DNA from 2 places in the Romboutsia sp. 1001285H_161024_C4 genome. Region 2 is predicted to be linked to the other one. Evidence: riboswitches for the same ligand, from Rfam matches in the RefSeq annotation. Region 2 holds a riboswitch; the other holds the start of a gene.

Region 1 (7,167 bases), 190 kb from region 2:
TAGACATATTTTCACTTTTTATATTCTTTAAAGCATAGTATACATCTTTATTACATTCTTTTAATAATCTTTTTATATATAATTTGTTTTTTATATTATTATGAACAAGTATTACTTCACTTTTACTACTTTTATGTATTGTTTTTAATTCTTCATATAAAGACAACTCTAGTTCTGCTTCTAAATTCAAATTTAATCCCTCTTTATCTACATTTTTCAGTAAAAATTATATCATACATAAATACTATTTTGTTAAACTTCTAATTTAATGATAATATTATACTATCTATAAGGAGGTTTTATATGAACGTAAAAACTATATCCCCTTTTTCTATATTATCAAAATCTATAATTTTATTTATACTAGGACTTATTATGTTATTTAGCTCTGATTTTATAGGGCGTATAACAACTGATATGATACTAACTTTTTTATTAGTTATAGGTGCATTATCTATGCTAACTTATATTTTTAACAAAGAAAAGCGCCATATAAGTACACTAGTTGAAGGTATTCTTTGTATTTCTCTTGGGCTTTTTATTAAATATAATCCTGTTTTTTTAACGGTATCTATTATAAGAATAATAGGTCTGTATGCATTATTAAGTTTTGTAGGTAGAATTACTGCAGCTATTATTTTATACAAAAACAATGTAAAAGAATGTATAAGGGGCTTTATTTTTAGCTTAATATCATTAGGATTTGGTGTTGTTTTATTATTTTATCCACTAGATTATATATCTATAGTAGATAAAATATGCAGTATATATGTAATACTAATATCTCTTACACTTTTTTCTGATTTTTTAAGGGAGATTTTAGATATTAATACCTTTAAATCTAATTTAAAAAGGAGATTTAGGATTACACTACCAATAGTTTATGCAGCATTTATACCTCAACATCTATTAGACAAAATTAATAATTTTATCAAGGTAAATCCTAATAATAAAGTTTTAGTTGAAAGTAGTGACTATGATAATCTAATAGATAACTCTTTTTCAACAATAGATATATTTATTCATCTAGCTCCTGATTGTGCTAATGGATTTGGTCATGTTGATATATCTTTTGATGGAATAACTTATTCATATGGAACTTATGATAGTAGTTCTAATAGATTATTTACACTTGTTAGCGATGGTGTTTTATTAGAAGCTGATACTAAAAAATATATTAATTTTATAAATTCTAAATGCAATCGTTCTCTAATAGGGTTTACTTTAGCATTAAATAAAATTCAACATAATGCTATTAAAGATAAAATATCATCTATTAAAAACAATTGTATTCACTGGGAATGTAATTCAAAGAAAGATCCATTTAAGGAGTATACTGATGAAACAAATCTAATGTTTTTAGATACTAATTGTAAATTTTATAAATTCAAATCTGGGTATTTTAAAACATACTTTACTCTAACAGCAAATTGCGTAAGACTTGCAGATACTATCGTAGGTTCTATAGGTTTAGATTTAATAGCAATAAATGGTATAATAACACCTGGTACTTATTATAATTATTTAGATAATTTATTTAAAAGAAAAAATACTATAGTTGTAAAAAAACAACTTTATATGAAACAATCTTCTATATAAATTGGAGGTAATAGCTTGAATAATGAAACAATAGAGTTAATGAGCGTTTTAAAAAATATAAAAGATGAAAGCTGCTTAGATGAGTATCTAGTAGATATCTATGATAAATATAAAGGCTTAGAGTTCAAAACATTTTTTGAAGATATTTTAAAACATAAACAAATTACTAAAAGTGAACTTATAAAAAATGCTCGTATAGATAGAACTTATGGTTATCAAATTTTAAATGGAAGTAAAAAACCTAGTCGCGATAAAGTTATCAAACTTTGTATCGGAGCAAGTCTAGATATTAAAGAAACTAATAAAGCTTTAAGACTTGCAGATTGTGGTGAGCTATATTCTAAAAATTTAAGAGATGCTGTAATTATATTTGGTGTAAACAAAGGAATCGGTATTCTAAAATTAAATGAACTTTTATACGATAGAGGTTTGGCTTGTTTAGATGATTAATATTTTAAAAGGTAATAAGTTTATGTTAGTACATACTTATTACCTTTTTTATGTCTAACTATAAATTATATATTTTAATTATCTATACTCATTTTTATTTACATTAGCTTCTTCTTTTATTTCACTACGCATATTACTAAGAGATTCCTCTCTTCTTTTATTTTTTTCCTCTAATTTTCTTCTTTCTTCAGGATTATCTACTTTTTCAATCATTTCATTTGCTAATCTAATATTTTTTAGAGTATGATTTATATTACATTGTATTTTCTCAACATTGTCTCTTCTATCGTCTGGATTTGGTTTCATTTTATATCTCCTTTTAATTAATTTTCATTAGTTATATTGTTCAATAAACATATTTTTATTCTAGTTTGATTAAGTCAAAAAATATATATTGTAGAAATTATCCTAAGATTTTAAATATCTAGTTTATATAGCTAAAGTTTTTAATTTTATTTTTTTTGATTTGACATTTGATATTTTTTTTTGTACTATTATAGCAAATGCAATAACAAATCAATACCCGATTGAAGCTTTATAGAAGAGATGTCATTTTGACACACCGAAGGAGTCGCACTCTCAGGTACTTTTATAAGTAGGACTGTAAAGCTTAGGGAACTCTGGAGAGACCTATATAGGCGCCGAAGGGGCAAGGCAATTTTGCTCAATCTCTCAGGCAAAAGGACAGGGATTATGTACTATACTTACTTTTTGTATAGTTTTATAGTTGTAGTTTATCCAGAGCTAAGTCTTAAGACTTGGCTTTTTTTATTCAAGCAATTATTATTCTTATTATTTAGAAAATTAAAAATTTCTAAATATCTTATCTTCCTGTCAATTAATTCATTTTCCTTTATTGATTTATTAAGGCATAAAATTCACTTCGCTTAAAAAATAAGCGAATATATAAGGAGTGTATTTTTATGAATTTAATTGATGTTTTATCTCAAATTAACTCATTTATATGGGGACCACCTTTACTAATACTATTAGTTGGTACTGGTATATTATTTACTTTTAAACTTGGATTTTTACAAATAACTAAATTACCTACTGCTTTAAAATTAATATTTAAATCAGAAAATAATGGTAGTGGAGATATTTCAAGCTTTAGCGCTTTATGCACTGCTCTTGCTGCTACAGTTGGTACTGGAAATATAGTTGGTGTTGCTACTGCTCTAAAAATAGGAGGTCCTGGTGCATTATTTTGGATGTGGGTTGCAGCATTTTTTGGAATGGCTACTAAATATGCTGAAGGAGTACTTGCTATAAAGTATAGAACTAAAAATGAAAAAAACGAAATTTCTGGTGGTCCTATGTACTATATAGTAAATGGTATGGGATCTAAGTATAAACCTCTTGCTATTTTCTTTGCTATAAGTGGTATTTTAGTTGCTCTTTTAGGTATAGGTACATTTACTCAAGTTAATTCTATAACTGATTCTATTAATGGAAGTTTTGGAATTAATCCTAAAATAACTGGAATTATATTAACATTAATTGTAGCCTTAGTTATATTTGGAGGTATTAAAAATATTTCAAAAGTAGCATCTACAGTAGTTCCATTTATGTCTTTTGTATATATACTAATGTGCTTTTTAATTATTTTAGGCTCATTTAATAAAATACCATCTACATTTATCTTAATACTAAAAAGTGCTTTTACACCTACATCTTCTATAGGTGGATTTATGGGAGCTAGTGTATCTATGGCTATTAGAAATGGTATTGCTCGAGGTGTATTTTCTAATGAATCTGGACTTGGTAGTGCTCCAATTGCAGCAGCTGCTGCTAAAACTAATCATCTAGCTGAGCAAGGTCTTATATCTATGACTGGGACATTTATAGATAGTTTGATAATCTGTTCTCTTACTGGATTTTCTCTTATATTATCTGGTGTATGGAAAGGAGATTTAAATGGTGCTCTTATGACTCAAAGTGCATTTGAAAGTGTTCTTCCACATATTGGACCTTTATTTTTAACTATTAGTTTAAGTTTATTTGCTTTTACTACTATACTTGGTTGGTGTTATTATGGAGAAAGATGTTTTGAGTTTTTATTTGGTATTAAGTTTATAAGCGCTTACAGGGTTGTCTTTGTTTTAATGATACTTATTGGGTCATTTTTAAAACTTGAAATGGTTTGGATAATTGCGGATATTGTTAATGCTCTTATGGCTATACCTAACCTTATAGCTCTAATTTATCTTACTCCTGTAGTTATAGCTGAAACTAATACCTATATGAATTATTTAAAATTAAAAAAAGAAGATTCTTATGCTATTAATATATAAATAAATTACATTAATAACTTATATTTTATATATGTTATTTTAAATATAAAACCTGTATCAATATTATTGATACAGGTTTTTTATTATTATATCTAAAATTATATTATACATTCTATAAGTTCTTCTTTGTTCACTCTATAGAAATACTTATTTATATCAATATTTTCTAATATATCTAATATATCTTTTTTATTATATCTACATCCACATAGTAAACTTGATATATCCTCTATTTCGCCCTCTCCAAAAAAGTCTCCATTTATCTTGCATTCTTTTATTATGCCTTTATCTACATTAATCCTAAATTCTACCTTTCCTCCATCTAATCTTTTTCCTTTAGTGATTTCAAATTTAGGAGATTTACCGTAGTTCCATTCCCAAGTTTCAAATTTTTCTTTAGCTATTTCTTCTACTCTCTTTATATCTTCTTTTGTTAAATTATAAACTCCACTAGATTCTTTAAGTAAACTCTCTAGCATTATATCTTTAAACTTTAAACTATCCATATCTTCCTTTAAATAGTTTTTAAGATTTGCAACCCTATCTTTAACTGATTTTATTCCTTTAGATATTATCTTATCTTCAGCTATAGTTATACTTCTTACCATTTCCTCTATGTTAGTGTCAAATAGTATAGAACCATGGTGTAATTTACATCCATTTTTAACACATTGTGCATTTCCAGAGAATTTTTTGCCATCTACTAATAAATCATTTCTACTATTAAAGTATGCATCTATTCCTTGACTTTTTAATGCCTCAATAATTGGTGTTGTAAATGTTTTAAAGTCTATTCCATTTCCATTATAGTTTTTAGTTATAAAGCTAAATTGCCATCCATTCATATCCGTATATATGGTTCCGCCACCTGTTATACGTCTAACTACATTTATATTATTATTTTTTACATAATCTTCATTAATTTCTTCTATTGTATTTTGGAATTTTCCTATCATAAGTGTTGGATTTGTTCTCCAAAACATAAATATAACATCATCTTTTAAGTCTTTCTCATTTATAAGATAATACTCTAGTGCAAAATTAAAGTATGGATTAGTTGAATTATTTTCTACATATATCATGGTTTTATCCCCTTTTGTCTATTTAATAGCTTCTTGTGCATTATACGAACTTCTAACTAAAGGACTACTTGCTATATACTTAAATCCTTTCTCTACTCCAACCACTCTATATTCTTCAAATTTTTCTGGTGTTACGTATTCATAAACTTCTATGTGTTTGTTTGATGGTCTTAGATATTGACCTATTGTAAATATGTCGCATCCTACCTTAAGTACATCATCCATAACCTTAAATACTTCTTCATCACTTTCACTAAGGCCAACCATTATACCAGTTTTTGTTAATATGTGAGGTGCTACTTCCTTTACATATTTTAAAACATCTATACTTCTTTCATATATTGCTTCTGGACGAACTGTATCATATAATCTTTCTACAGTTTCGACATTATGATTTATTACATCAGGATTTGCTTTTATAACTATATCTAAATTTTCTTTGATACCTTTTAAATCTGGTATTAGCACTTCTACAGTAGTATCTGGATTTAAACTCTTCACAGCTTCTATAGTTTTTGCAAAGTGACTAGCTCCACAATCCTCTAAATCATCTCTTGTTACACTTGTTATAACTGCATGAGATAATCCTAGTTCTTTTACTGCTTTTGCTACATTTTCTGGTTCATTTATATCAAGATTTTGAGGTTTACCATTAGTTACATTACAAAACCTACAATTTCTAGTGCATTGACTTCCCATTATCATAAATGTAGCTGTTCTTTTTTTATAGCATTCACCTAAATTAGGGCATTTTGCTTCTTTACATACTGTATTTAATGATAACTGTTCCATCATAACTTCAATCTCTTTTATAGATTGACGTTCATAATTTACTCTTAGCCACTTTGGCTTTCTTCTTACTTTTGTTTTTTCCATATAATCCCCCTGATAAACGTTTATCATATACCTTTCTTTATACAATATTAGATATTAACATATAAATTCCTTCATACTTATTCAAATTTTAAATAAAAGCCCTTAAAACATTAATATCATTTTAAGGGCTTTTATTTAAAATTTAATATAATTTTTATAATTAAAAGTTCATTACTTTTTTAATTATATATACTATATCTATTTCTTCCATTATTTTTAGACTCATACAATGCCTTGTCTGCTTTATCTATTGCTAAATATATATCTTCTTTCATATTTTTCTTTTTAGTATATATACCTATACTTGTAGTTACTATGTCATTAACTAATGAATACTTATGTTCTATTGCCTTATTTTTTATATCTTTTTGTATTTTTTCTACTATTTCTATGGCTTCATTTTCACTAGTGTCCTCTAGTATAATAACTATTTCTTCACCTCCAAATCTTATTCCTATCCCTTTCTTTCTAATATTCATAAGAACTGAATTTGATACTTCTTTTATTACTTTATCTCCTTCTATATGTCCATAATTATCATTATATTTCTTAAAGTAGTCTATATCTAGTAATACTATAGAAATTTCCTTTTCTTCTAGTTTCTTTATATTTCTCTGTTCATAATCATCTAGATATCTCCTATTATAAAGACCTGTCATACTATCTTGATAGTGTAATTTTTTTAATGCTTTCACACGAACTATTCTTGCTATTAAAATAATAATTAATATTACTACTATACATGTCATAATTAATACTTTTATTTGTTCGTTTTTCTCTTTCTCTTTTAATACTTCATTTTCATATGCCTTTATTGAATATTCAATATAATCATTTTTTATAATTTCATCTAAAGATTCTTTCTT
Region 2 (7,167 bases):
CAAAAGTTAGACAGTGGGTACCATTTGTATTTGATGCTATAGAACCTGAGATATTTATACCGTTAGCATAACAACTACTGCATTTATTATAAAAACATGTAGATGCTAAACATACTAAATTTCCATTCATAATTAATATACCTCCTAGAATTTTATCTAATTTAGTATGTGAAAAAATTAAAGATTTAATCCATTTAAGGTATATATTTATTCTAGGCAATTGTCACATAAAACTGCAACATCCTCTAGAGTCTCTCTGCCTAAATTTTTATTAATATGATACACATCTAAGTTGTGTTCTTGTCCACAAATAGAACAAGTATAATCATTTTCTCTAAGCGCATAATCTTTAAATATTTGCCAATGTATGCTATTTAAGTATTCCTTATACTTAACTTTAAGGCATGCCTCTAAATATTCACTATACAGATTATCTAAGTCAAAGCTAGTTAGATTAGAATATTCACATTCAAAATAATCACAATCATTATATAGGTTAGGTGGTGAATCTAGCAATATACATTTTATATTATATTTGTAATTTTCATCAGGACCATCTAGAGAAAGATGAGTACAATAAGAACAACATTTCTTTGGTAATACTTCTTTAAGTTTCTCAACATTTTTATTCATATGTAACCTCCAATAATTTATATACTTTAATAAACAATATATAGTGAAACTTAGAATTCATTGATAAACACTCTTTATAAGATATATTAAAAAATAGTGATATATATTCTATAAATAAAGGGTTTTATAAAAAAATAAAGTAATTATGTTATATTAATTAAAACTAGGGTGATGAAATGAGAACTTATAATTTTGAGAAAGTAAGAGAAGATTCATACAACGAACTTGAAAAAATGAAGAAAGAAATGAAATATATAAATAAGTTAAATTTTAAAATAGAAAAAGAACAAATATATACAATAGAAACTCAAAATAAAGATTATAGTGATTTATATAATATATATGATGAAGAAAAGCTATATAATTTAAGAATACACAAAAAAAGTATTGGTAAATTTTCTAGTAAAGAAAGAAATGAAAAAAAGTTAAAAAATTTAAGAGTATTGTATTGTGAATTTGAAGAATGTAGGTTTGAAAATATAGAATTTATAAGTTGTATATTTATAGGAAATGTGTTTTTTAAATGTGATTTTGAAAATGTAATATTTAAAGATTGTAAATTCTATAATGAAAAAGATGATATAAATATATTTAAAGATGAATGTAAGTTTAGAGATGTTAGATTTACTAATAGTAATATAGAAAAAACAAAATTTGAAAGCATGAGTTTAAAAAATGTATATATAAAGGAAAGTAATCTAAATGGTTCTATATTTAATAAATGCATAATGAAAGAGGTTATAATTTGTGACAGTGATTTAAGTGCTATTAAAATATTACGTCCAAAGCATTTAGATATATCTTTTGAAGATTATTATTTAAGTAAATTTGACGAGCATACATTTATAGATAAAGTTGACTTAAAGAAAAAAGATAAGAATGAGTGTATAGATATATACAAGGTATATAAGGATATATCAACAAAATTTGAAGCTAATAGATTATTAAACATAGGTGGAGAATATTATTATATAGCTAAATTAATAGAGAAAGATGGTTTAAAAGGAATAGCTAAGTTAAAGTCCATAATATACTGGGCACTTTGTGGTTATGGAGAACGTCCAACATATGCGCTTATAACATCTTTAGAAATTGTATTGGTATTTGCTATATTATACATGATAACAGGTCTTAATATAGGTGGAGAATTTATAAATTATAAAGGTGCATTAATGGGAAATATAGATGTATCTTCTATAAATAAAGACTTCATTAATTCATTGTATTTTAGTATAGTAACTTTTACAACAGTTGGATATGGAGATATAACTCCAGTAGGATTTTTTAGTACTTTATTATCTGCAATAGAAATGCTTTTAGGTGTTACTATGGTTGGTATTTGGACAGCTACATTGTCTAGGAAGATAACAAAATAAAGAGAATTTAAACTCAAAGATATAACATTTAATAATAAAAAATAATGTAATACAAGAACTTAAACGCATATGAATATATAAAGAATGGATATAAGTTAGTTTACATAAAGCGACTTATATCCACAAAGAAAGAATTATATTACATGATTAATATTAATACTTATTTATTTAGTAAAAATTTATTGATAACATGTGCAACTCCATGTTCATTATTAGTTTTAGTTATATAGTTTGCAATATTCTTTATGCTATCGCGAGCATTACCCATTGCTACACCAAGGCCTGCATACTCTATCATATGCTTGTCATTTTCTTCATCACCTACAGCTATAGCTTTATCTATAGATAAATCTATATTTTTACATAAAGCTTTAAGCGCATTTCCTTTATTAGCTTTTTTATTTAAAAATTCTAGGAAAAATGGAGCAGATCTAACAACTGTGTATTTATCAAAAAATTCTTGAGGTACATTTTTTATTATTTCTTCTAATTTTTCAGGTTCGTCAACAATCATAACCTTACAAAATGTCATAGTTTCATCTATTTCTTCTTCTGGTTTATAAACTAAAGGTATTTTATTTAAATCAGATTCTAAAACAGTGTATTTACTAGGTTTTTTGTTAGGTGTTACAACATCAAGTGGTGTACTTATATGAAGATAAGTATTAAGTTTTTTAGAAAGTTCATATATAGATTTAAAATCATCATAATTCATTTCTATATTAGATATAACTTTTTTAGTTTTAACTTCTTGAACAACAGCTCCGTTAAAGCATATAACATAGTCCCCTTCATCAGTTAAATTAAGCTCTTCAAGTAGTGGAGTTACACCAGGTAGTGGTCTACCAGTAGATAAAACTACTTTATTCCCATTTTGTTTAGCTTCTTGGATAGAGTCAAAAACCTCCTTTGTTATTTTTTTTTCGGTATTTAATAAAGTGCCATCAATATCTAGTGCTATTAATTTATACATATAATCCTCCTATGATATTTACATAAAGATAGTTATAATTATATCAATATATGCAGAATTTATATAGAGAAAATTAAAAAAGAGTGTATGCTATAATATAAATATTAAAAATAAATATAAATAAAGGAGATATTTCAATGAAGTTTTCAGATTTTGAATATGAAAGACCAAATTATGAAAAAAGTAAAAATCAAATAATAGAAATAATAAATAATATAGAAAATTCAAAAACTTACAAAGAGCAAAGACAAAATATTGATAAACTAAATAGCATTAGAAATAATATAGAAACTATGAGTACATTATGTTCTATAAGACATAGTATAAATGTTGAAGATGAGTTTTATGAAAGGGAAAAAGTGTATTGGGACGAATATTCTCCATTATATGAAGAACTTAATTCACTTTTTTATAAATCAGTAGTAAACTCAAAATTTAAAGAAGATATTCAAAAAGATTTTGGAAGACAGTTTATAAATATAGCAAGCTTTAATTTAAAGTCTTTTAGTAGCGAAATAATAAAAGACCTTCAAGAGGAAAATAAGCTTTGTTCTAAATATACAAAACTATTAGCATCTGCTAAAATTCATTTTGAAGGAGAAGAAAGAAACCTATCTGGACTTTTAAAATTTATGTCAAGTGAAGATAGAGATATGAGGATAAAGGCATCTAAGGCATATTACAATTACTTTGAAGAAAAAGAAAATGAATTTGATGAAGTATTTGATAAATTAGTTCAAGTAAGAAATAATATGGCTATAAAACTTGGTTTTGACAACTTTGTAGAATTAGGATATATAAGAATGATGAGAACTGATTACAACAAAGACATGGTAAAAAACTTTAGAAAACAAGTTTTAGATTATATTGTACCTGTAGCAAATAGTCTTTACGAAAGACAATCTAAAAGGATAGGTGTAGATAGACTTACATATGTAGATGAAAACCTTGAGTTTTTAAGTGGGAATGCAACACCTAAGGGAAGTGACGAATACATAATAGAAAATGGAAGAAAAATGTATTCTGAGCTATCAAATGAAACTAAAGAATTCTTTAATTTCATGCTAGAAAATGAACTTATGGACTTAGTAACTAAAAAAGGTAAAGCAGCAGGTGGATACTGTACATATATACCAGATTATAAATCTCCATTTATATTCTCGAACTTTAATCAAACATTAGATGATATAGATGTATTAACTCATGAAGCAGGTCATGCTTTTCAGCTTTATATGTCAACTTGGATTGATATGCCAGAAATAAACTTCCCAACTTATGAAAGTTGTGAAATACATTCTATGAGTATGGAATTTATAACTTGGCCTTGGATGAAATTATTCTTTAAAGAAGATACAGAGAAATATAAATTTACTCATCTATCATCAGCTATTAAGTTTATACCATATGGAATAGTAGTAGATGAATTCCAGCACTATATATATGAACAGCCTAATATGACTAAAGAAGAAAGAAAAAATATTTGGAGAGAACTAGAGAAAAAATATTTACCACATAGAATATTTGAAGATAATGATTTTTTAGAAAAAGGAACTTGGTGGTTTAAGCAAGGACATATATTTAAAAATCCATTTTATTATATAGATTATACATTAGCTCAGATATGTGCATTACAGTTTTGGAAAAAAATGAGGGTGGACAGAATCAATGGATGGGAAAATTATTTAGACATATGTAGAGTTGGAGGAACAAAGTCGTTCTTAGAAATAGTAAAGATAGGTGATTTAAAATCTCCATTTGAAGATGGATGTGTAGAAAGTATTATAGATGTTATTAAAAATTATTTAGATAGTATAGATGATAAAGCTTTATAATATATATACTGTAGAAATATGTAGCAATATTTACAGAAAAATATATTGAAATTTAAATAGAAAGTTTCTTTTCTTAACTTAGAAAGTATAAAAAAATTAAACATTCCGGTTGAAGGATATAGGAGATTACTTCTAAAAAGAAGTGACCGAAGGTACAAGTTTGATTAAATCCTAATTTAATCAAATGAAATTCTCAGGTAAAAATATTATATTCAGATGGAACTCTGAAGATTATATTAACAGAGAAAACAAATGGGATTTGTTTTCTCTGTTTTTTATTAAATAGACTTAAAAAGGAGAGGATTTTTATAATAATAATAACCAATAATACTATTGTCAAAAACAAAATAAAGCATAAAAATGTAAAATATATAAAGACACATATCTAGAAATTTTAAAAGAAAGTAGAAATCTAATTCACAAAGGTTACGAACTTTTATCACATCCGATGTATTCCAGTATAAAGCTAAATGAAACTCCATACAGAAGTATAATATTAAAAAAATCAAACAAGTTAGATACAAATTCAGTACTATTAATTGAAGAAGCAATATACATTTCTAATAAATTTCAAAATAATAAACAAACACCTAATTGGACAGATAATGTAATAGATGACTTTAGAGTCATAGACTTAGATATTTTAAGTAATACATTAGAAAGAATTCAATATATATTATAGAAATTAAAAATAATATTTGATTGTATCAAAATAATAAAATATTTATCTATAAAAATGTTAAAAAAATAACTATAAAGGAGGGATTTATAGGAGATATATATGATTTAATAATAATAGGATCAGGGCCTGCAGGGCTTTCGGCAGGACTTTATGGTGCAAGAGCAAAGTTAAAAACTCTTATACTTGAAAAAGGAAAAGCTGGAGGACAAATAGTAACAACTCATGATGTTGCTAACTATCCAGGTTCAGTAGAAAATGCTAGTAGACCTAAGTTAATAGCAAGAATGGTGGAACAATGCAAAAGTTTTGGGGCAGAAATGAAAAGCTAACTTGTGCCAAATCAATAGCAGAAAAAGCACAAAACAATCCTAATATAGAATTTGTACACAATACGACTGTGAAAGAATTATGCGGTGATGGAATATTAGAAAAAGTTGTATTTGAAAATATTCTAACAGGTGAATTAAGTGAATATGAAGCAGATGAAGAAGATGGAACAATGGGGGTATTTGTATTCATAGGACTCAAACCAGAAACAGAAATATTTAGAGATAAAATAGATACAGACCAAAATGACTATATAATAACAGATGAAGATATGAAGACTAATATAGAAGGGATATTTGCAGCAGGAGATTGCAGAGTTAAAGCTTTAAGACAGGTAGTAACAGCTACTAATGATGGAGCTATAGCTACAATAAGTGTTGAAAAATATATAGAAAGTAAAGAATGGAATTTAGAAAAATCAACTATTTAATTATAAAGGAGGAATTTGAATGATAATTTTAGATAAAAACACCTTTGAAGAAGAAGTTTTAAAACATGAAGGTATAGTTGTTGTAGATTTTTGGAGTGAAGGGTGTGAACCGTGTAAAGCATTGCTTCCAGAGGTTGAAGAACTTGCTAATAAATATAAGGAAAATTTTAAATTCTGTAAACTAGATACAACAAAAGCTAGAAGATTGGCTATAAAAGAAAAAATATTAGGACTTCCAACAATAGCTATATACAAAGATGGTCAAAAAATAGATGAGGTTACAAAATATGATGCAACTAAGATTAATATAGAAGAAATGATAAAGAAATACCTTTAATATTTATATAAAATAGTTACTTACAACTAGTTTGATAAATATTAAAGGTTATATATTGAGTTAGTTGAGAAATATAAATTTTAGTTTTTTAAAACTTAAATAATTAGGGGGTGCAAGCATGCGTCTTGAGTTAGGTAAAATTTTTATAAGAGATATTCAGTTTGGGAAGTAACTAAAGTTAAAGATGCTACATTATACATCAATAAGGAAGAGATGCTTAAAGAAATTGGTGGGGACGAGCATATAAAGTCTATAGATCTAGAACTAGCTCATTCAGGTGAAAGTGTAAGAATAGTACCAGTAAAAGATGTTATAGAACCAAGAGTTAAAGTAGAAGGTAATGGAGGAATATTCCCAGGAATAATATCTAAGATTGAATTGTTGGAAGTGGAGAAACTCATGCAATTTATGGGTGTGCTGTTGTTACTACTGGTAAAATAGTAGGATTCTAAGAAGGTATTATCGATATGACAGGACCTGGGGCAAAATATTGCCCTTTCTCTAATCTTAACAATATAGTTGCTATAGCAGAACCAGTAGATGAATTAAAACAACATGACCATGAAAAAGCAATAAG

The links. A riboswitch is a leader RNA that binds a small molecule or an ion and turns the genes downstream of it on or off. The one in region 2 is predicted to bind glycine.
Region 1: linked by a shared signal. The riboswitch ahead of I1959_RS02060 (alanine/glycine:cation symporter family protein) and the one ahead of I1959_RS15390 (GrdX family protein) in region 2 are both predicted to bind glycine.

The regions. Positions count from the first base shown of each region.
Region 1 covers NZ_JADNAJ010000001.1:405,194-412,360, reverse strand. The annotation lists gene I1959_RS02080 (serine/threonine-protein kinase) at 1-190, opposite strand, end outside; gene I1959_RS02075 (HdeD family acid-resistance protein) at 304-1,599, shown strand; gene I1959_RS02070 (XRE family transcriptional regulator) at 1,615-2,049, shown strand; gene tlp (small acid-soluble spore protein Tlp) at 2,128-2,355, opposite strand; glycine riboswitch at 2,660-2,747, shown strand; gene I1959_RS02060 (alanine/glycine:cation symporter family protein) at 2,973-4,343, shown strand; gene I1959_RS02055 (lipoate--protein ligase) at 4,442-5,425, opposite strand; gene lipA (lipoyl synthase) at 5,444-6,301, opposite strand; gene I1959_RS02045 (tetratricopeptide repeat-containing diguanylate cyclase) at 6,481-7,167, opposite strand, start outside.
Region 2 covers NZ_JADNAJ010000001.1:215,770-222,936, forward strand. The annotation lists gene I1959_RS01120 (DUF1540 domain-containing protein) at 1-130, opposite strand, end outside; gene I1959_RS01125 (hypothetical protein) at 208-633, opposite strand; gene I1959_RS01130 (ion channel) at 810-2,009, shown strand; gene yidA (sugar-phosphatase) at 2,170-2,982, opposite strand; gene I1959_RS01140 (M3 family oligoendopeptidase) at 3,120-4,814, shown strand; glycine riboswitch at 4,924-5,033, shown strand; gene I1959_RS15390 (GrdX family protein) at 5,230-5,496, shown strand; partial or broken gene I1959_RS01155 (NAD(P)/FAD-dependent oxidoreductase) at 5,583-6,253, shown strand; gene trxA (thioredoxin TrxA) at 6,273-6,590, shown strand; partial or broken gene I1959_RS01165 (glycine/sarcosine/betaine reductase component B subunit) at 6,709-7,167, shown strand, end outside.